2 regions of the Gordonia sp. Z-3 genome follow, and region 1 is predicted to be linked to the other one. Evidence: riboswitches for the same ligand, from Rfam matches in the RefSeq annotation. Region 1 holds a riboswitch; the other holds the start of a gene.

Region 1 (10,539 bases):
GGCCAGCGGTCGGCGGCGGCGCGCAGGGCGGTCAGGCAGCCTGCGATCTCGTCCATCTCGTCGCGGACCGGCAACAGGACGTTCAGCGGCTCGGGGTTGGCGATCGCCGTCGGATCGGGACGTCGGATTCGGCGGGCGTTGTCGAGCGTCAGCGCCAACGACGCCGCCGCACCCACGCTCGCGGCGCGTAACGCGACCCGCCGGACCTCAGCGCTGCGCACGCGTCGCACCCCGCATCACAGTGACCGCCAACGGAACGGCCACCACACCCATCACGAGGCCGCCGACCAGCGCCACGGGTGGACGACCGAAGAACGCCGCATGCGCGATCACCGACGACAGGTAGGTCCATAAATAGACCGCAACCGGCAGCAGATCTGTTGCCCCACCCCAGCTGTCGGCATCGGAGGGGTGCTCGGGAGCTGCCGGGATCAACCGGTCGAGCAGGGTGATCATGATCGCTGACACCACGAACCAGCCGGCGAAGTTGGTGAGCGGGATACCCTCCACGCCGGGCAGCGCCGGCTGTGGGTAGGCCCAGCGCCAGTGCCCCTGATCCACCATCTGTGGATCGAGGAACACGTCCCATGCGGTCAACGCCCACGCACCGACCAGAGGGGTCACCTCCCGGTGGGCACCGACGAGCTGTCGCGCGGCGGCCAGCGCCGGCCATGCCATCATCGTCCATGCCAATGGCACCAGAGCCGGGACACCGAACACCTGCAGGCCCAGACTGCCTGTGTACTCGTAGGTGCCGAACGGGAAACCGGTGTGCACACCGACGGTTTCGGCCAGCAGACCGCCACCTCCCGCTACCACCACCAGGATCACCGCCGGGCGGGTGCCGCGGCTGGTCACCACATGTGCCACCGCCGCCGCGGTCAGCAACAGCACGCTGGCCGTGGTCAGCGCGCGCGTACCGCCGTCGGTGAAGGGGAACGCTGTCTGGGTGAGGAATGCGCATCCGAACAACACCCACGGCACCGCGACCCGCCGCCGGTCGACGTACGGCGGGGCCAGTGGGGTCGCACGAGATGCGAAGGGGTTCATGATGTTCGTTCACCGTACCGGCCGCCGCTCCGGACGGCCGGGTAATGCGCCGGCTCAGGCCGCACGCCACACGCACCGGGCGACGAGACCGGCAAGCGCATGCCGGGTGACGTCGTCGACCGGTGAGGCGTCGATGAGTTCGGTCGACTGCGCGGCCAACTCCGCGATCCGGTTCTCCACCCGCCGCACCGCACCGGTGTCCCGGAGCACCTCGCACACCTCCCAGACGCCGTCGTGGGTCACCTCGGGGTTGCCCAGATGTTGGTCCAGAACGCGCCGCTGTATGCGGTCGGCGTTCTCCTCGGCCCAGGCGATCAGCAGGGTGCGCTTGCCTTCTCGGATGTCGTCGATCGTCGGTTTGCCGGTGACTGCCGGGTCGCCGAGAACTCCGAGCAGATCGTCGCGCAGCTGAAAGGCCTCGCCGGCCGCGATACCGATTGCGTCGTAGGCGCTGAGCAGATCCGCCGGTGCACCCGCGACGGCGGCGCCGAGTCGCAGGGGGTGCGAGATCGTGTACTTGGCGCTCTTGAACCGGAGGACCAGTTCCGCGCGCGTCGCGGAGGTCACGGCGTGGGTCTGACCGTCGACGTCGAGGAACTGGCCGGCGATGGCTTCGTCACGCATCACCGAAAAGATTCGCCGCACCTGACGCCGAGTGGTCCGGTCGAGGTCGGCGGTGCCCTCGGCGAGGATGTCGTCGGACCAGGTGAGGCACAGATCGCCGGCGAGGACGGCGACCGCCTCACCGTAGGCGTCGGCGTCACCGATCCGGCTGTTGTGCCGGTGTTCGTCGGCGAAGTGGCGGTGCATCGTTGACAGACCGCGGCGCTGGTCACTGTGGTCCATGATGTCGTCGTGGATGAGCGCGGCTAGGTGAAACAGTTCCACGGCCGCGGCGATCTGTGTGGCGCCCGGCGGCAACTCGCCGCGGGTGGCGCCGCGTGCGCCCCACAGGCAGAACGACGCGCGTAGCCGTTTACCGCGATTGCCGGCGCGGGCGAGTACGGCGCTCACCGGGCGGAGGTCGGGATGGACGCCGGTCAGGACCGCGGCGTGGTCGGCCAGCTGTGTCCGGAGCACGCTGCCGACCTGAGCGATATCGCTGTCGGCGAGCTCACGGACCCGCCGATCCAGGTCGGCTGCGTGGCCCGACGCCTGCGGTGCGGACTCGGTGTGGGTGGGGGTCACACCCCTTCTTCGGAGCCGTCGCCGGGGCGGATGTGTCCGCAGGTCGCCGGCGCGTCTTGCTCAGCTCGCCAGCCAGTCGTTGCCGCCGAGCCGGAGCTGCGAGACATCGAGCGAGGGTTCGACACCGCTCTGCGGCGCCAGACCGTGATCTTCCAACACCGCGCGTAGGGTCTCGGCGCTGTCGATGTTGAGAGGGCTCGACACCCACATCGCGTACGGCAGGTTGATGAATCGGTTCTCCCGCACGGCGGCCAAATCCTTGCTCGCCGGGTGGTCCTTGAGCGCGGCGATCTTCTCGTCGACGGTCTGTCCGGGGTAGTCGACGAAGGCGATCAGGTCGGGGTCGGCCGTCGCCAGGCGTTCCCAGCTGACGGTGGTCCAGGTGTCGGCGACATCCTCGGTGGCGTTGCGTGCGCCGGCGGCGTCGATGATGCCCTGCGGGCCGCCGTACGAGCCGGAGGAGAAGATCGTGTCGGTGCCGCTGTCGAACAAGAAGATGGTCGGCTTGTCGGCGGGTTGGGGAGCTGCGCGCAGGGCGTCGAGTCGCGTCGCGACATCGTCGGCCGCCTGCGCCCCGACGTCGGCATTGCCGGTGATGGTGCCGATGTTGCGGAGGTCGGTGTCGAGCGCGACCCACGGATCCATGGTCCCGCGGGTCTTCTCACCGGCAACCTGTCGGCAGGCCTCGGACAGCTGGTACACGTCGATGTCGTGCTGCGCGAGGATCTCCGGGGTGATTCCGCGGGACTCGCTCATGCCGTAGTTGTAACCGGCGTAGAGGACCTCCGGGCGGGCACCGACGATGTTCTCCAGGGTGGGTTGATCGGGGGAGACCTGATGGAGGTCGTCGACCTGCGGTCCGTAGGCCAGCCGCAGCACCTCGGAGTCGCGGGCCATCGAGCTGACGGCCACGATCTGGTCGTGCGCGCCGGCGGCCAAGGCGATCGCGATCATGCCGCCGTCATTGACGAACAGTCGCTGCACGGGCTGGGGGTAGGTGACGTCGGCGCCGCAGTTGGTGACGGTGACGTGGTCGCCGGCGACGGCATCGGCATCGGTGGAGTCCGTCGTGCCGCAGGCTGTGGTGAGACCCAGAATTGCTGCGGCGGCAGCGATCCCGATGGTGACGGGACGCAAGGTGGGCATCATGTGAGTGTCCTTCCAGGAGGGGGCGACGGCGTGGCGTCGGTGAGCAGCAGGTGTGGCCTGCCGGTGCGGGGGTGAGTGATGATGTCGCCGTCGACGGCGAAGACGTCACGGAGAACGCGGTTGTCGAGAACCTCGACCGGCGGGCCGTGGGTCACGAGGCGACCGTCGGCGATGACGGCAACGCTGTCGAAATGTCGCAGGACGAGGTCGAGGTCGTGCATCGCGGCGACGATGGTGCGGTCGAGCTTGTCGAGGATGCGCATCAGCCGGAGTCGCCAGGCGGCATCGAGATGATTGGTGGGTTCGTCCAGGACCAGCATCGGGGTCTGCTGCGCCAACGCGCGGGCGAGGACGACCCGGTGGCGTTCACCCCCGGACAGCGCGATGCAGGAACGTCCGCCGGCGTCGCCGAGCCCCACCATCTCCAGAGCGTCGGCGACGATCTCGCGTTCGGCGTCCGCGCCGGCGGCCCACGGGTTGCGGTGCGGGGTGCGCCCGAGGCCGACCGCTTCGGCCACTGTCAACTCCGCCGACGGCTGCTCCTCCTGCGCGACGACGGCGACCGTCCGTGCGCGCTGTCGCGCGCGCATCGCATGCAGATCGGCACCGCCGACGTACACGGCGCCTGTTGCTGGTGACTCGAGGCCGGCCAGCACCCGCAGCAGCGTCGTCTTGCCGGCGCCGTTGGGCCCCACCAGCGCCATCCGGGTACCGGCGGGGATCGTCACATCGACGCCGGCGACAATGGTTCGCGATCCGCGGCGACACGCGACACCGTTGGCCCGGAGGTCGGCGACGTAGGACGCGGCGTCGGTGCGCACGCTCATTCGGTGGGTCCGAACGTGTAGCGCCGACGACCCATCAAGAACAGGAAGATAGGTGCGCCGATCAGGCCGGTGACGATGCCCAACGGCATCTCCCGCGGCGCCGCGGCGACGCGCGAGAACACATCCACCCACTCGAGGAACAACGCTCCACCGCAGACCGCGACCGGCAGCATCGCCCGGTGGGTCGCACCGACCACCAGGCGGGCGGCGTGCGGAATGATCAGGCCGACGAAGCCGATACCGCCGGCCACCGCGACGAGTACGCCGACCAGAACCCCCTGCACCGCGAACAGCGCGGTGCGCAGCGCAGCCACTGGCACGCCGAGCGAAGACGCGGTGTCGTTGCCGGCGGCGTAGGCGTCGAGCCAGGCGTGGATCACCACCATGCCGAGCAGGGTGGCCAACACGACGACGCCGGCCAACTGCACCTTCGCCCAAGTGGCACCCGCGACGCTGCCCAGCATCCAGAACATGACGCTCTCGGCGGCCTGCGGGTCGCCGGCGGTGAACACCATCAGCGACGACAGCGCCATGAACGCAGACGAGAGCACCACTCCGGACAGAATCAGTCGAATCGCGGTGAGACCGCCCTGCACGCGGGCCACCAGATAGACCGTGACAGTGGCAGCGAGTGCGCCGAGCAGGGCGCCGCCGGACAGCGCCCACAAGCCAAGTGCCGAGAGTGTTCCCATCGTCATCACCGACGTGGCGCCCACCGCCGCACCGGCCGACACCCCGAGCAGGTAGGGCTCGGCGAGGGGGTTACGCACCAGCGCCTGCATCAGTGCGCCCGCCAACGCCAGACCGGCACCGACGATGGCGGCCAGCACCGACCGAGGCAACCGCAGGTCCCAGATGATGACCGAGTACGCGGTGTCGGTGGTGTCGCCGGTCAGCCTCCCCAGGACGGTGTCCCACACGTCGGCGACGGGAATGTGTTCGGAACCGAATGCGACCGACGTGACGATGCTGACGGCGGTAAGTGCCGCCAATGCCACGGCCAGCGGGGCGGGCGACAACCGGCGTGCCGACAGATCGGGTGGGGTCGCCGCGCGGGCGGTCACCACCGTGACCGAGGTGTCGTCTCGTACATGGGAGGGTTATGACGGTGAGCGTTGTGCACGGCTACCTCGTGATGTCGGGGGATCTGTGCGCGAGATACCCGGTGGACTCATACGAGAACGGCAGGTAGTCGGACTCGGGATCGACGAAGCTCGTCTTCCCACACCGTTGCGCGCCAGTCCCGGATTCTCACCGGGTTCCCTGACATCCGCATACCGCGGATGGGCACCGTTCTCTGCGTGCAGGCTATCAAGCCGGATTTGTCGGCTACTGCCCAGCTATCCGGTTGGTGCGGCGTTCGGTACCTCGGTCCTCGTCACGAAGGGTCGTCCAGCACGCCCGCCACCAGGTGCATTGCCGCCACTGTGGACAGCATCCGCACATTGGCGCGATCACCGGGGAAATATCGCGTCCAGGTCGCGGTGGGCCGGCCGGACACGGCCACCCCGAAGCACACCGTGCCCACCGGCTTGATGTCCGTACCACCACCGGGTCCGGCGATCCCGGTGGTGGAGACCGCGACATCGGCGCCGAGCCGGTCGGCGGCGCCGTCGGCCATCGCGGCCGCCACCTGCTCGCTGACCGCACCGTGCTCGGCGATCATCGCCGCCGGCACGCCGAGCTGTCCGGACTTGACCTCGTTGGCGTAGGCGACCACACCGCCCACCAGATAGGCCGACGACCCGGCGCGATCGGTGAGCCGGGCCGCGACCATGCCGCCGGTGCAGGATTCGGCCGTCGCGATCGTCCGACCGGACAACGCGGCCACGACCTGGTCGTCGATGGTCGATCCATCGGTGGAAAAAACCTGCTTCCCATGGTGTTCGGCGATCAGCGCGGCCAGTTCGGCGTAGGCGGGTGCCGCCTCGGCGACGAAGCGTGTCACCATCTCCAGTTCACCGTGCCGAAGGCAGGTGGTGACCTCCAGATCGCCGACACCGCTGATCGTGTCGTCGGCCAAGCGCAACGTCTCGGCGAGATCGGCCTCCGACAGCCCATAGGCACGGATCACCTCCTGGCGGTGATCGATCCGGGCCGCCAACGCATCGCGGACAGGTGGTGTGTCGAGCGCGGTCGGCCACATCGCCTGCAGTTCACGCGGCGGTCCGGGCAGCACCAGAATCGTCGGCATGCCGGCCCCGTCGACCGGGATCGCCACACCGGGTGCCGTACCGGTGGGTGGAATCGGTACGGCACCGTCGGGAACCAGTGCCTGCTTGCGGATTCCGGCGCGCAGGGGTGCGCTGTCCGGTTGGGCGTTGCGGCGCTTCATCCAGCGGTCGATGATCGCGGTGATGTGTGCCTCGAGTTCGGCGTCGAGATTCAGGGCGCGTCCGCAGAAGTCGGCGACGGTCGCGACGGTGAGGTCGTCGGCGGTCGGGCCGAGCCCACCGGTCGTCACGATGAGGTCGACGTCGTCGGCGGCCAGGAAACGCAATTGCGCGAGCAGGTCGGCGGGCCGGTCACCGCAGACGGTGATGTGGGCGACGTCGACCCCCATCGTCAGGAGGCGATCGGCCACCCACGGCCCGTTCTGATCGGCCACCCGCCCCGACAACACCTCGGTCCCGGTCACCACGATGCCCGCACGCACACTCACCCGGCCGAGTCTATCGACGGCCGACGGTCGCGGTGTCGGAGTCAGGACAGACCGCGGGCCGCCAGTGCCTCCAGCACGGTGAGTGGCGCACGGTAGGGCTCATCGTCGCGTGGCCAGTGCACGATGACATCGGAGAATCCGAGGTCCGCGGCACGCCCGACCATGTCGTCGAACAGGTGCACACTTTCCAGCGCATTGCGCGGGGAGGCGTCGAGGCTGAGATACCGAGGGAAGTCGGCGCGTGCGCGTTGGGCGAGCGCCTCGTCGAGCACACGACACATCCGTGCCACGCCGCCGAACCACTCGTCGAGCGAAGATGCCGATGTACCGGTGGTGATCCAGCCGTCACCACGCTCGGCGGCGAACCGCACATTGCGGGGCCCGTTGCCCGCCAACAACAGTGGCACCCGCTCACGCACGCTGCCGCCGACCAACCGCATGTCGCGCGCCCGGTAGAACTCGCCGTCGGCGGTCACGTGGTCGTCGCGCAGAGTTTGATCGAGCAGATCGGTGAACTCGTGGAAGCGGTTCACGCGCCGCCCGACGGTGACCTCGGGTTGCCCGAGCAGTGTGTCGTCGGGGGTACCACCGACACCGAGGCCGAGCAGGAACCTGTCGTCGGAGATGTCGGCGAGTGTCTGGACCTCACGAGAAAACGCCACGGGATGCCGGAAGTTGGGCGACACCACGAAAGCGCCGAGGCCGATGCGCTCGGTGACCGTGGCCGCGGCGGTCAGCGTGGGAATGCAGGAGAACCACTGTGCATCCGGAAGTCCGCCCCAGACCAGGTGATCGTAGGTCCAGGCGTGGTCGAAGCCCATCTGTTCGGCACGCTGCCACAGCGGTCGGGTCGACGTCCACGGCTGGTCGGGCAGGATGCAGATTCCGTAGCGCATGAACTGACCGTACCGAGTGAGTGTGGTGTGGGACCGAATTCAGCCCGGCACCACGACCGCCCGTCCGCGCAGGTCGTTGGCGGCGAGCTTGCGGTAGGCGTCGAGGCCGTCGTCGAGGGCGAACTTCTCCACGGACACGTCGAGCACTCCATCGCGCGCCAACTCGAGTACCTCCATCAGTTCGCTGCGTGAACCCCAGTAGGGCGCGCGTACCGATACTTCGTAGGGCTGGGTGAACATGCCGACCTTGGCGGTGGCGGCGCCGTCACCGAGGCCGACGATGACGACATCACCCATGGTGCCTACCACACCCATCGCGATGTCGAGGGTTGGTTGAAAGCCGACGAAGTCGAAAACCGCCGTCGCCCCGTCCTTGCCGGTGATCGCGCGGACGTTGTCGACGGCATCGTCGTTGCTCAGGACGGCCTCGTGGGCACCGACCTCCTTGGCAAAGGACAGCTTGTCCTCGGTCACGTCGAGCGCGATGATCCGGGACGGGGTCAGGTGACGCAGCAACTGGATGGCGACGTGCCCGAGTCCGCCGGCGCCGATCACCACGGCGGTGGTACCGCCGACGAGCTTGGGCAGCGACGCCTTGATCGCGTGGTACGGGGTGAGTCCGGCGTCGGTGAGAGGTGCGGTGCGCACCGGGTCGAGATCGCCGATGGGCACCAGATGGCGCGGGTCGTCGACGAGCATGTACTCGGCCATCGCACCGTCGACGCCCAGGCCGGGTGGGGTGATCGACAGCTCGGCTGCGCGACTGCAATAGTTTTCCATCCCACGCGAACAGAAGTGGCACACTCCGCATCCCCACGGTCCGTATACCGCCACCGCGGTCCCCTCCGAGACGTTGTCCACGCCGGTGCCGGTCTCCGCGACCACACCGACGCCCTCGTGTCCTAGCGTCATCGGTAGCGGATAAGGAAAACCGTCGGCCGGCATGTTTAACACGAAGTCGTCGGAATGGCAGGCGCCGGCGGCCGACACCTTCAGCAGTACTTGGCCCGGACCTGGCGCGGGTTTGTCGACCTCGCGGAGTTCGGGTTCGGTGCCGGGCTTGACGATTTGGATGGCCTTCATACGTTCACACCTTTCGTATGCGGGTTCACCCAAGGTGTTCCCCGGTGACCGGCGACCGAAACGTGGCTGTCAGGTCTGCGGGTATCCGGCGAGCATGAGTGCCGACACTGCGCTGAGTGCCTCGCCCCATTCCCTCGTCATCGCCGGCGTCCACGCGTCACCGCCGATCTCGGTCATCGCCGCGATCATGCATTCGCCGACCGCCTCGTACATCGGTGCGGTGACACCCATCGCGGCGTGCCGCTGTCCGAGGGACTCGAGGTTGGTGGTCAACCACTCGCCGTCATCGAGGTTGTCGATTACCGACACAATGGCGGTGCGCAGCATCGCCGCCTGAACCTTGTTGTCGCGCTGAAACATCGGCTCGACGTCGGGATACCTCTCGAACAGGATTTCGTAGAACCGCACGGTCAGGCCGTCGTCGGGGAGGTCCACCGACGCCAGGCTTTCTTCGAGAATCTGCTTGTCCATCACACGGTGCTCCAGATCATGGGTCAGGAATGAGCGGAGGCCAGGGCTGCGAGATGGTTGTGCGCCCACTGCACGGCGCTGACTCCGGGGGCGACCACGAAGGCCGCGTAGTTGGTGTGCACGCCGGACTGCAGAAACCTGTTGAACACGGTGATCTGCTGGCGGGCACGCTGATTGCTCACCTCACGGCCGACCGCGCCGATGCCACCCTGGGCGAGCAGTTCGTCGAGGATGGCGCCGGCCTCGGCTTGATACTGACCCATCTGACTCGGGGTGGGGTCGCTGGTCTCGGCGAGATACCCGACGATCCGGGTCACGTAATAGTCGCGCGGCGTGTTGCAGTACAGGTCCCGTGGCGCGCAGATGCTGTAGGTGCGTGGGCTCAGGTAGCCCATACCGGACAACCGCGGTCCGCCGCTGCCCTGGCCGGTCAGTCGTGGGCCCACCAGGTTGTCCCGATGGGAGCGGCGGGGATCGGAGATGAGAACCACCCCGGCCACCTGCTCTGGCCGGATCGCGCCACGGCCGGTGCCGATCTCGGCGGCCACGTCCCCGGCCGCGTCGGCGCCCTGACTATAGCCGGTGATCGCCAACCTGGTGCCGGGACAGCGGCGCACCATGGCACGGGCCAAGCCGGTCGTGTTGGCCACCGCCTGCGCCTTGGATCGGCCGTAGATGGCTGTCTCCCAAGGGAAGGCGGTCGCGCTGTAGCCGACATAGTGAACCAGCGTCCGGGGTCCGAGATCGCTGGTGATCTCACGCAGAATCCCGGGGGCGGCGGCGTCGGCCCAGGTGCCCGGAATGGCCAGGACGTACAGGCCAGGACATTTCGCGTGATGTGACGGAACCGCCGCCGCAGTGGCCGGCACGACGAATCCGGCCACCACGACGACAAGCACCACGAACCAGCCGCGCACGGTCATCGTGCTTCCCCCGACTTTCGTTGGTGTACAGCGGTACCGGCCTCAGTTGTAGCGCGGGTTGTTGGCCACCGGGATGGTGATGTTGATCGGCATCCGCAGCTCGGACATGTAGAACAGCACGAACTGGCGCAGGAACTCGTCGAAGAGCCAGTACGCTTCCTTCGGCATGCCCACCTGGAGCAGTCCTTCGCGAACGAGAACGTAGGGCCCCCAGGCTGTCTCGAGTAGAGGGCTCCACACCGGCTCACGCGGGATCTCGAGCCAGTTGGCGATCTTGTCACCCAACATGA
Region 2 (10,539 bases), on a different contig from region 1:
GCATCCGGCTGCCACCCGCGCCGACATCGATTACATCCTCGAGCGGGTGAACGAGGTGCTGGTGACCAAGCTCACCCACAATGACATCGAAGGCGTCTACGCGGGGTTGCGCCCGCTGTTGGCAGGGGAGGACGACGAGACCTCGAAGCTGTCCCGTGAGCACGCGGTGGCGACGGTGGCGCCCGGGTTGGTGTCGATCGCGGGCGGCAAGTACACCACCTATCGGGTGATGGCCGCCGACGCCGTGGACGCCTGTACCGATTTCATCCCCACCCGGGTGGCACCGTCGATCACCGAGCGGGTGCCGCTGCTCGGAGCCGACGGATACTTCGCGCTCATCAACCAGTGCGAGCATCTCGGCCAGCGATTCGGGTTGCATCCCTACCGAATTCGTCGTCTGCTCAACCGGTACGGATCGTTGATCGATGACGTCCTCTACTACGCCGACGACGATCCGTCACTGCTGCGCCCGCTCGCCGCGGCACCGCAGTACCTGCGCGTGGAAGTGGTCTATGCGGCGATAGACGAGGCTGCACTGCATCTCGAGGACGTGCTCGCGCGCCGGACGCGCATCGCGATCGAGTACCCGCACCGCGGCGTCGACTGCGCGCGGGAGGTGGCGGAGTTACTCGCGCCCATACTCGGCTGGACCGAGGAACACACGGCGTTCGAGGTGGCCACCTATATCGCCCGCGTGGAGGCGGAGGTCGCGTCGCAGCGCCAGCCCGATGACGATTCCGCCGATGCGCTGCGTGCGGCGGCCCCGGAGGCTCGCCCCGAGATCCTGGAGCCCGTTCCGGTTCCTGAGTGACCCGCGCGGATGGTCGTGGTGCCCATCACAGGAAGATGGGGACCTTCGACTCTGCCGAACACGTTCCGGTGGACGGAGAATGGTGTATGGCAGAAGGACAGGACATGGTCGACAACGCGGTTGAGGAACTCACCACCGACGAGGCGTGGGAACTGCTCGGGTCCACCGAGTTGGGACGCATCGGCCTCAGCGTCGGCGGTCACCCGGACATCTTCCCGGTCAATTACATTGCCGGAGAAGGTCGGATCACCTTCCGGACCGGCGAGGGTACCAAGCTCTCCGAGATCGCGGTCAACGAGAACGTCGCCTTCGAGGCGGACGACCACGATGACCAGCGCGGCTGGAGCGTCGTCGCGAAAGGCACCGCACGCGTGCTGGTTTCGACTCATGACATCGCTGCCGCCGACGAATTGTCACTGCGTCCGTGGATTCCCACGATGAAGTACAACTACGTCGAGATCGCGGTCACCGAGATCTCCGGGCGGCGGTATCTGTTCGGTCCTGAGCCGGAACGGTACCCGGTCTAGCTGTTTGCGAACAGCGCCATCGGGGGCGGGTATCGCCTCGCCTCATGCTGCCGTCGCGAAACACTTCCTGTCGGACGGTGAACGGTGTCTGGCAAGCGTCATGACTGACACTGTCGGCAGAAGTAGATCACGCGATCCTCGCCGATCGAGCCGAGCTGGTCTCGCTCGATCGGCGAACCACATCTGCGACACAGTTGGCCGCGCCGACCGTAAACCCACATGCGTGCATTGGGCGCGGTCTGGCCGGTCGTGGTCCGGGCCGTCCGCAGCCGGTTGGCCCACAACACCCGGCGGGCCAGGTCGACCATGGCCGTGACGTCGACTTCGCGCACCGGTCGGGTGGGCAGCACCCTGCGAAGGAAGCACAGCTCGCTTCGATAGACGTTGCCGATGCCCGCGACGAGCCGCTGGTCGAGGAGCGCGGTTCCGATCGGCTCATCGGCGCGGGCCTCGATGCGGCGGATGGCCTCGGTGGGCTCCCACTCGGCGCTCAGCAAGTCCGGTCCCAGGTAGGCAAGGTCCTGATCGGGGGTCTCGGTGAGCTCCAGGATGCCGAGGTCGAAACCGACGGCTTCGTGCGTCGCGGTACGTAACACGACCCGTGCCTGGTACCCGGGACGACGCCATTTCGTGCCGATGGGGTGGACATGCCAGGCGCCCTCCATCTTCAGGTGCGAATGCAGACTGACCCTGGCGAGTCCCGAGTCGTCGTCATCGGATCCGCCGACATCGATGAGGAGATGTTTGCCCACCGATCGGACCGAGGTGACCGTTCGGCCGGTCAGGTCGGCGGTGGCCAGCGACGGTATCCGGAACTGTGTCCGCGTCAGCCGTTGACCGTCGAGCGCCGCCCGCAGTCGTGCGGCGGCGGCGAAGACGGTGTCGCCCTCAGGCATGCCTGCCGTAGCGCATGCGAACACCGCGCGGTGTGGTGGCGAATCCGGCCTCGATCAGGATTCGGCCGAAATCCGAGGTCAGCACGGGCTCGGAGTCGACCTGATCGATCATGAGCCGAGCCACGCGGCCCGAGCGGACGATCTCGGCGAGAGCGCCGGCGGCGGTCTGCAGAGCGGGAAGCGATTCGGTGAACGTCAGCAGGGTCTTGCCGCCTCGTTCGACGTACACGACGAGTTCGCCGCCCACCATGACCACCATGGCGCCTGGTTTGCGACCCGGGCGGTGTCGGCCGTCCTCGGCGCGGGTCGTCGGCCAACCCAAAGCGGCGCCAAACGGATTGGCCGGATCTGTGGCCGCCAGCACGATCGCCGGTGGGGTGCGCCGATCGTCGAGGGCGTGGCGACGCAATTCGTCGATGGTTGCGGTCGAAGCGAACTGCGCACCACCCAGGCCGTCGACGAAGTAGCCGCGCCGGACCTGACCGTTGTCCTCGAACACGGTGAGGGCCTTGTAGATCCGGTAGAACCCGCCGACAATGTCTTCGTTGGTGACACTTCCGCGCGTGATGACCCCATAGCGCGCGAGCAGCTGATCGCACAGCGCCTGCGTGGCCACCGTCGGGTCGGTGGTGATACGGTCGGGAACCACCCAGCGGCCACCGGCGGTGGGCGGGACACTCTGGCCGGCACCGTGTTCGGTGAGATAGCGGGTGGACAGCCGCTGCGCCCGAAGTCGCGGCGCGCGTCCACGGGCCCGGTGGGCCGGTGCCGATCGCGGCGACGACGAGGTGCGCCGCGGTGCCAACATCGCGCGCACCGGAGCGAACGAGTCATTGCTCACCTGACCTGCCCACACCAGATCCCAGAGGGCGGCCTCGATGTCGGCGGCGGACACGGTGCCGTCGGAGGACACCGACTCGGCGAGCTTGCCGAACCGTAGCGCGCCGCCGGGGGCCAGTGCGGCGGTGAGTCGGTCGTGCACTCCGGTGGTGTCGATCTCGTCGGCGGGAGCCAACGTGAGCGGTGCGACATCCACCGGATGCAGGGCGATCCAGCCGTCCGACCCACCGATACGGCCGTGCCCGGACCAGATCACCTCGCCGGAGCTGAGCAATTCGTCGAGCATCGCCGGACTGTAGTCGGTGACGCGGGCGGGTAGGACCACCGATTCCCACGCCGAGGCGGGCAGCGGGTAGCCGGCCAACTGGTCGATCACCGTCGCCACCCCGTCGACGCCGCGGAGTTGTTCCTCAGGGGTGACATGCTGCCAGGACGCGGTGAAGCGGGTGAGGGTCTCGTGGTCGACCGGCGCGACCTCGGCGCGGCTCGCCGCCAGAGAACCGCGACGGATCTGACCGAGCACATCGGCATGGCACCACTGGGTCGCGTGCGGTGCGCCGGTCCGGGTTTGCGTGCCCTGCTCTGTCTCCTGGGCCTCAGGGAGAAAATCCCCCTCGATGACCCGACGGTCGGCGGCCAGCCGGACGAGAGTGTCGCGGACGACCCCGACCGCCATGCCCAGTGCATCGGCGGCCTCGGTGACGGTGAACGGGCCGTGCGTCCGTGCATATCGGCTCACCAGATCCCCCACCGGATCACCCACCGGTTGCAGGAAGGCCGCCGGAATGCCCAGCGGGGCCGGAACGCCGAGACCGTCACGCAATCGGGCGGTGTCGTCGATCGACGCCCACAGCGCTCGGCCACGATGGGTGATCGAGATGATCTGGCCGGATCGGTGCAACTCGGTCAGCTGATCGATCGCGGGTGTTTCGCCGCGATAGCGTGCATCGACGTCAGCGGTGTCGAGAGGACCGAGCCAGCGCAACAGGTCGACGATGTCCTCGGCATCTCGGGCCTGACGCTCGGCAACGGTGCGCTGCAGGCGTGCGGTCACCTCGGCGATCACGCCGGGATCGAGCAGCTCGCGCAAGTCGACGCGGCCGAGCAGTTGCGCGAGCAGGCTGGTGTCCAACGAGAGCGCGGCGGCCCGGCGTTCGGCCAGCGGTGCGTCGTCGGCGTAGAGGAACGCCCCGATGTAGCCGAACAGCATCGATGCGGCGAACGGGGAGGGGCTTGCGGTCTCGGTCTCGACGACTCGGACCCGCCGCTGGCGGATTCGGGTGAGCAGGTCGGTGAGCGCAGGAAGGTCGTAGACGTCCTGCAGACACTCTCGCACCGTCTCCAGGATGATCGGGAAGTCGGGGAATTGTGAAGCGACGGAGAGCAATTGTGCGCTGCGCTGACGCTGCTGCCAGAGTGGGGCGCGACGGCCGGGGTCGCGTTTGGGTAGCAACAGGGCACGCGCTGCACATTCGCGGAATCGGGAGGCGAACATCGACGAGTCGGCGAGAGCGTCGGTGACCCACTGCTCGATCTCATCGGGATCGAGGACGAAGACCGACGCGCCCGGCGGGTCGTCGTCGGTGTCGGGCAGCCGCACGATGATGCCGTCGTCGGAGGCCGTGGTGGCGCCTTCGAGGCCGAGTGTCTGCAACAATCGTGCCGAGATCGCACTGGCCCACGGTGCGTGCACGCGCAATCCGTAGGGCGAGTGCAGAATCAGGCGCCAATCGCCGAGTTCGTCGCGGAAACGTTCCACCACCAATGTGCGGTCGGTGGGCAGGTGGCCGGTGGCCTCCTGCTGTTCGGCGACGAGGGCGGCGAGGTTCTGTCGGGCATTGTCGGTGAGCCCGAGCCGGTGCGCGTGTTCGGCCAATGTGTCGGGATCGGCCACCGCCCCGGTGAACTTGCCGATCGCCGCACCGAGTTCGGCGGGGCGACCGATCGTGTCGCCGATCCAGAACGGCAACCGGCCGGGCTGGCCGTAGGCCGGTGACACCAGCACCCGGTCGTGGGTGATGTCCTCGATGCGCCAACTCGTGGCACCGAGCGCGAAGACATCCCCGACGCGCGACTCGTAGACCATCTCCTCATCGAGTTCGCCGACGCGGGTCGACTTCTCGCCGACCATGAACACGCCGAACAGTCCGCGATCGGGGATCGACCCGCCGGAGGTGACCGCCAATCGCTGCGCCCCGCGGCGTCCGACGAGTGTCCCGGCATCCCGGTCCCAGGTGACGCGGGGCCGTAGTTCGGCGAACTCGTCGGAGGGAAAGCGTCCGGAGATCAGGTCGAGGGTCGCCTCGTACACCTGGCGGCCGAGCTCGCGGTAGGGCGCGGCGCGGCGGACGAGGTCGTACCATTCGTCCACGTCGAGGTCGTCGACCGCGGCGGCCGCGATGGTCTGCTGGGCGAGGATGTCGAGGGGATTCTGCGGTACCCGTAGTGCCTCGATGGCGCCGTCGAGCATCCGTTCCACGGTCACCGTGCAATGGATCAGGTCGGTCCGGTGCTTGGGGTAGAGCACCCCCTGCGAGATCTCACCCACCTGATGGCCCGCGCGGCCGATGCGCTGGAGTCCGCCGGCCACCGACGGCGGGGCTTCGACCTGCACCACGAGGTCCACCGCGCCCATGTCGATGCCGAGTTCCAGCGAGCTGGTCGCCACCACGCACGGCAGGCGTCCGGCCTTGAGGTCGTCCTCGATCTCGGCGCGCTGTTCCTTGCTGACCGAACCGTGATGCGCGCGGGCCAGGATCGGGGCGGCGCCACCGCTGGCGCCGCTGGCCATGATGTACGCGGGAGCACCGCCGGCGACGGTGGGGTTGGCGGACGGATTCGGCACATTTCCGGTGCGCTCGGCGTGGATCTCGTTGAGGCGGGCGGTGAGCCGCTCGGCCAGTCGCCGCGAATTGGCGAACACGATGGTCGCGCGGTTCTTCTCGATGAGGTCCACGATGGACGACTCCACGTAGGGCCACAGCGACCCGGCGGTGGGGGAGAACGCGTCGTCGAGGTCTTCGCCGGCAGGTGTGTCCGGTGGTGGCGGGATGTTGGCCATGTCCTCGACGGGCACGTCGACCCGCAGATCGAAGGTCTTGGCCGCCTTGGGACGGACCACCGTGCACGGAGCGCTGCCGCTGAGGAACTCCGCCACGACCTCGGGTGGACGGACCGTCGCCGACAGTCCGATGCGCTGAGCCGGCCGGTCGAGCAGTTCGTCGAGCCGCTCGAGGGAGAGCGCGAGATGGGTACCGCGCTTGGTGGCCGCGACGGCGTGCACCTCGTCGACGATCACCACCTCGACGTCGGTGAGTGTCTCGCGGGCGGCCGAGGTGAGCATCAGAAAGAGCGATTCGGGGGTGGTGATCAGGATGTCCGGCGGAGTTTTGACCAGGGCCCGGCGCTCGGCGGCGGGGGTGTCGCCCGAGCGCACCCCGACGGTGATCGCCGGTTCGGGCTCACCGAGTTCCTGCGCCGCCCGGGTGATGCCGGTCAGTGGAGCGCGCAGATTGCGTTCGACATCGACCGCGAGCGCTTTGAGGGGGGAGATGTAGACGACACGTGTCCCGCGCTTCCGGTCGGGTCGGGCGGCGAGGCGATCCAGCGCCCACAGGAATGCCGACAGTGTCTTGCCGGAGCCGGTGGGCGCGATGACCAGGGTGTTGTTGCCGTCGGCGATGGAGGCCCACGCGCCGGTCTGCGCCGCGGTCGGTTCCTCGAACGCGCCGTCGAACCACCGCCGGGTGGGGGCGGTGAAGCGGTCGAGTACGGACGTCTTGCGGGGCACTCTGCCATCATCCACCACACGTCCGACAACGCCGGTAGTACAGTCATCACACACCAGTGCGCGGGGAATCCGGTGAGAGTCCGGAGCGGTCGCGCCGCTGTGATCCCGTCGCAGTACGGCCACCGAGCCCATCGGCGGCGGGAGAGCCAGAATGCCGCCTGGTGTGTGTTCGCCAACGGATGGGACGCGCAATCCCAGAAAGGACCACCATGACCGCCTCCACGCACTCATCATCGGCCCGCGCAGTGGCCGCGCCGAGCCTTGCGGTACCCAATGTCTCCGCGGCCAGCGCGGCGCTGTGGCTCAGCCTCACCGTGCTGCTCGCCGGGCTGGCCTATTACTTCCTCGGGTACGACCAGGGCGCGGTGAGCGTCTTCGGTTCCGACACCCACGTGCACGAATTCGTGCACGACGCCAGGCACTTCCTCGGTTTCCCTTGCCACTGATCGCCACTGGTAGGAGACAACCGAACATGGAGAAGAAATTCATCGGCGCAGGCCTGCTCTCGGGCCTGGTCGCCGGCATCGTCGCGTTCATCTTCGCGCGGCTGTTCATCGAACCCCTGGTGGTCGAGGCGATCGACTACGAAGAGGGACGCTCCCACGCCGAGGAAATGCTCGCCGGTGAGCACGGTGGCCACGAGCACGGCGAGATCTTCTCGCGCTCGATCCAGGAGAACGTGGGTGCCGGGATCGGAACCATTGTGTTCGCGGTCTGCATGGGCGCGTTCTTCGCGGTCGCGTTCACCGTGCTGTGGGCCTACCTCGGCCGTCGTCACCCGGCCACGGACCCGCGGATGGCCGCCGTGGCGCTGGGCGCGATCGGGTTCGTCGCGGTGTTCGCCGTGCCGTTCTTCGCCTATCCGGCCAACCCGCCGGCGGTGGGCGACGACGACACGATCGGTGCGCGCAGCGCGGCATTCCTGACGATCACCATTTTGTCGGTGGTGTTCGCAGTTGTCGCGGTGGTCCTGGCGTTGTGGCTGCGGCCACGGCTCGGCGGGCTCGTCGCGGGCGTGCTCGGGGCTCTCGCGTATCTCGTCGCGGTCTCTGTCACGATCATGCTGCTCCCGGAGTTCCACGAGGTGCCCGGCCCGCTGTCCGACGCCACCGGGCAGATCGCGTTCCCCGGTTTCCCGGGTGATGTCATCGGCGACTACCGGGTGTATGCGATTGCCGATCAACTGATCATGTGGACCGTGTTGACCGTCCTCTTCGCGCTACTCCTCGGACGTCTCATGCGATCGGGTTCCGACGAATCCCCCGACGCCCACGTCGCGCAGGTCGACGCCTGACGATGCTGATCGTCACCGCCGGCCGCACCGGCCCCAACAGATCGGTGCGGTTCGGCGGTGATGCATCTCTGGACGATCGTGGACGACGCGACGTGGCCGGACTCCGCGCGGAGGTCACCGCGACCATCGGCACCGGCCGTGTTGCCGGTGGTCCCGAGCGTGCGGTGGTCGAGTCGTCTGACGTGTTGCAGATCCAACCCGTGACGACACCAGCTCTCCGATCCCTTGATGTCGGTCGGTGGACGGGGCGGATGCCGACCGAGATCACCCCGGATGACTTGGCCGCCTGGTTCACCGATCCGGTCGCCCGCCCGCATGGTGGGGAGAGCGTCGCACGGTTCGTGGAGCGGATCCACCGGTGGTATGTCACCGATGGCGCCGATACCGACGTGTGCGTCGTCTCGATGCCGGTTGCACAGGCACTGCTGTGTACCGACCCCGAGGAGTTCTTCGGCGTCGAGATCCGACCGGCGACGATCTATCACCGCTGACAACTCTCGCCTCGGACGGCCGGGACAGCGGACCCAAGACACGAATTTCGGAATCCGTACCTTTACAACCCGGGTGACGCCTGACACAGTAACCTGGCAGGAAAGTGGAACATGTTCAGCCCGTACTGGCGGGCGCGGCGGTGGGGAGTTGTGACGATGTTCGAGTGGTCCGAAGAAGACCTGATGGTGCGGGATGCGTTGCGCGCGTTCATCGACAAGGAGATCAAGCCGCACATCGACGAACTCGAGACCGGTGTTCTGCCGCCGTATGACATCACTCGCAAGCTGCTGGCGACCTTCGGTGTCGACGCGATGGCCAAGGACGCGTTGGAGAAGGAGCTCGCGGCAGAGGCGGCCGGTGAGAAGCCGTCGGGCGGCGGTGGCGGCGGTGGCATGTCCGGGTCGATGTTCATGATCGTCAACATCGAGCTGGCCGGGGTGTGCCTCGGACTGGTCGGTTCGATGGGCGTCAGTATGGGGCTGACCGCCTCGACGATCCGCGGCAAGGGAACACTGGCGCAGAAGAAGCGGTGGCTGCCCGAACTCGTCACGATGGAGAAGGTGGGCGCGTGGGCGATCACCGAACCCGATTCCGGGTCGGATGCGCTGGGCGGCATGAAGACCACGGTTCGCCGCGACGGTGACGACTACCTGCTCAACGGGCAGAAGACGTTCATCACCAACGGTCCCTACGCCGACACCATCGTCGTGTTCGCCAAACTCGACGACGGCAGCGACACCGCGATGCGCGATCGCAAAGTGCTCTCGTTCGTCCTCGACAAGGGCATGCCCGGTCTCACCCAGGGCAAGCCGTTCAAGAAGATGGGTATGACGAGTTCGCCGACCGGTGAACTGTTTTTCGACAATGTGCGCTTGGGTAAGGATCGTCTGCTCGGCGAAACCGAGGACACCGGCGCCGACACCCGCGGCGGTGAGGGCGCCAAGGCAGGATTCACCGCCGAGCGCGTCGGCATCGCCGCGCTCTCGTTGGGCATCATCAACGAGGCGCAACGTCTGTCCATCGACTACGCCAAGACCCGCAAGCTCTGGGGCCAGGAGATCGGCCAGTTCCAGCTCATTCAGCTCAAGCTCGCCGAGATGGAGGTGGCCCGGATCAACGTGCAGAACATGTTGTTCAGCGCGATCGAACGCGGTCAGGCCGGCAAGCCACTGAGCCTCGCCGAGGCCTCGGCGATGAAGCTGTACTCCTCGAAGGCGGCGACCGACGTCGCGATGGAGGCCGTACAGCTGTTCGGCGGCAACGGCTACATGGCCGAGTACCGGGTCGAGCAGCTCGCGCGCGATGCGAAGTCGCTGATGATCTACGCGGGCAGCAACGAGATCCAGGTGACGCATGTGGCCAAGGGGTTGCTGAGGGGCTGATCAGGCACCCGTCACCACCAAACCGATCAACGTCAGGTTGAGGAGCACGATCAGCACCGACGCGATGCCCGCGGTCAGCCGCAGGGGCCATCCGTCGGCGAACTCGCCCATCAACGACCGGTCAGCGGTGAACCGGCCCAGCGGGATCACCGCGAACGGGATGCCGAAACTCAGCACCACCTGACTGATGACCAGCGCCCAGGTGGGGTCGACGCCGAGAGCCAGTACCACCAGGGCCGGGATGACCGTGATCACCCGCCGGATGAACAGTGGGATGTCTCTGTGCAGTAGGCCGCCCATGATCGCCGCGCCGGCAGACGATCCGACGGAGGTCGACGCCAGTCCACTGGCCAGTAGTCCGATGGCGAAGGCGGTTGCCATCCCCGATCCGAGGGCGTCGGCGACCGCGTCGTAGGCGCCCTCGATGGTGTCGGTACCTTCCTTGCCGCGCAGGTTCTGTGCGGCCAGCAACAGCAGTGCGACGTTGACCGCGCCGGCGACGATCAG

Evidence for each region. A riboswitch is a leader RNA that binds a small molecule or an ion and turns the genes downstream of it on or off. The one in region 1 is predicted to bind cobalamin.
Region 2: another riboswitch for cobalamin. It lies ahead of VX037_RS10040 (CbtB domain-containing protein); the one in region 1 lies ahead of VX037_RS20030 (FecCD family ABC transporter permease).

The regions. Positions count from the first base shown of each region.
Region 1 covers NZ_JAZARS010000019.1:77,041-87,579, reverse strand. The annotation lists gene VX037_RS20055 (glycosyltransferase) at 1-221, opposite strand, end outside; gene VX037_RS20050 (carotenoid biosynthesis protein) at 208-1,050, opposite strand; gene VX037_RS20045 (polyprenyl synthetase family protein) at 1,105-2,238, opposite strand; gene VX037_RS20040 (ABC transporter substrate-binding protein) at 2,299-3,387, opposite strand; gene VX037_RS20035 (ABC transporter ATP-binding protein) at 3,384-4,214, opposite strand; gene VX037_RS20030 (FecCD family ABC transporter permease) at 4,211-5,248, opposite strand; cobalamin riboswitch at 5,381-5,524, opposite strand; gene VX037_RS20025 (competence/damage-inducible protein A) at 5,593-6,876, opposite strand; gene VX037_RS20020 (LLM class flavin-dependent oxidoreductase) at 6,918-7,772, opposite strand; gene VX037_RS20015 (NAD(P)-dependent alcohol dehydrogenase) at 7,812-8,855, opposite strand; gene VX037_RS20010 (globin domain-containing protein) at 8,925-9,326, opposite strand; gene VX037_RS20005 (cutinase family protein) at 9,350-10,249, opposite strand; gene VX037_RS20000 (oxygenase MpaB family protein) at 10,292-10,539, opposite strand, start outside.
Region 2 covers NZ_JAZARS010000007.1:122,925-133,463, reverse strand. The annotation lists gene VX037_RS10060 (glycerol-3-phosphate dehydrogenase/oxidase) at 1-811, shown strand, start outside; gene VX037_RS10055 (pyridoxamine 5'-phosphate oxidase family protein) at 916-1,338, shown strand; gene VX037_RS10050 (DNA-formamidopyrimidine glycosylase family protein) at 1,437-2,234, opposite strand; gene VX037_RS10045 (ATP-dependent helicase) at 2,227-6,864, opposite strand; cobalamin riboswitch at 6,902-7,041, shown strand; gene VX037_RS10040 (CbtB domain-containing protein) at 7,074-7,310, shown strand; gene VX037_RS10035 (CbtA family protein) at 7,337-8,158, shown strand; gene VX037_RS10030 (histidine phosphatase family protein) at 8,161-8,649, shown strand; gene VX037_RS10025 (acyl-CoA dehydrogenase family protein) at 8,806-10,032, shown strand; gene VX037_RS10020 (Nramp family divalent metal transporter) at 10,033-10,539, opposite strand, start outside.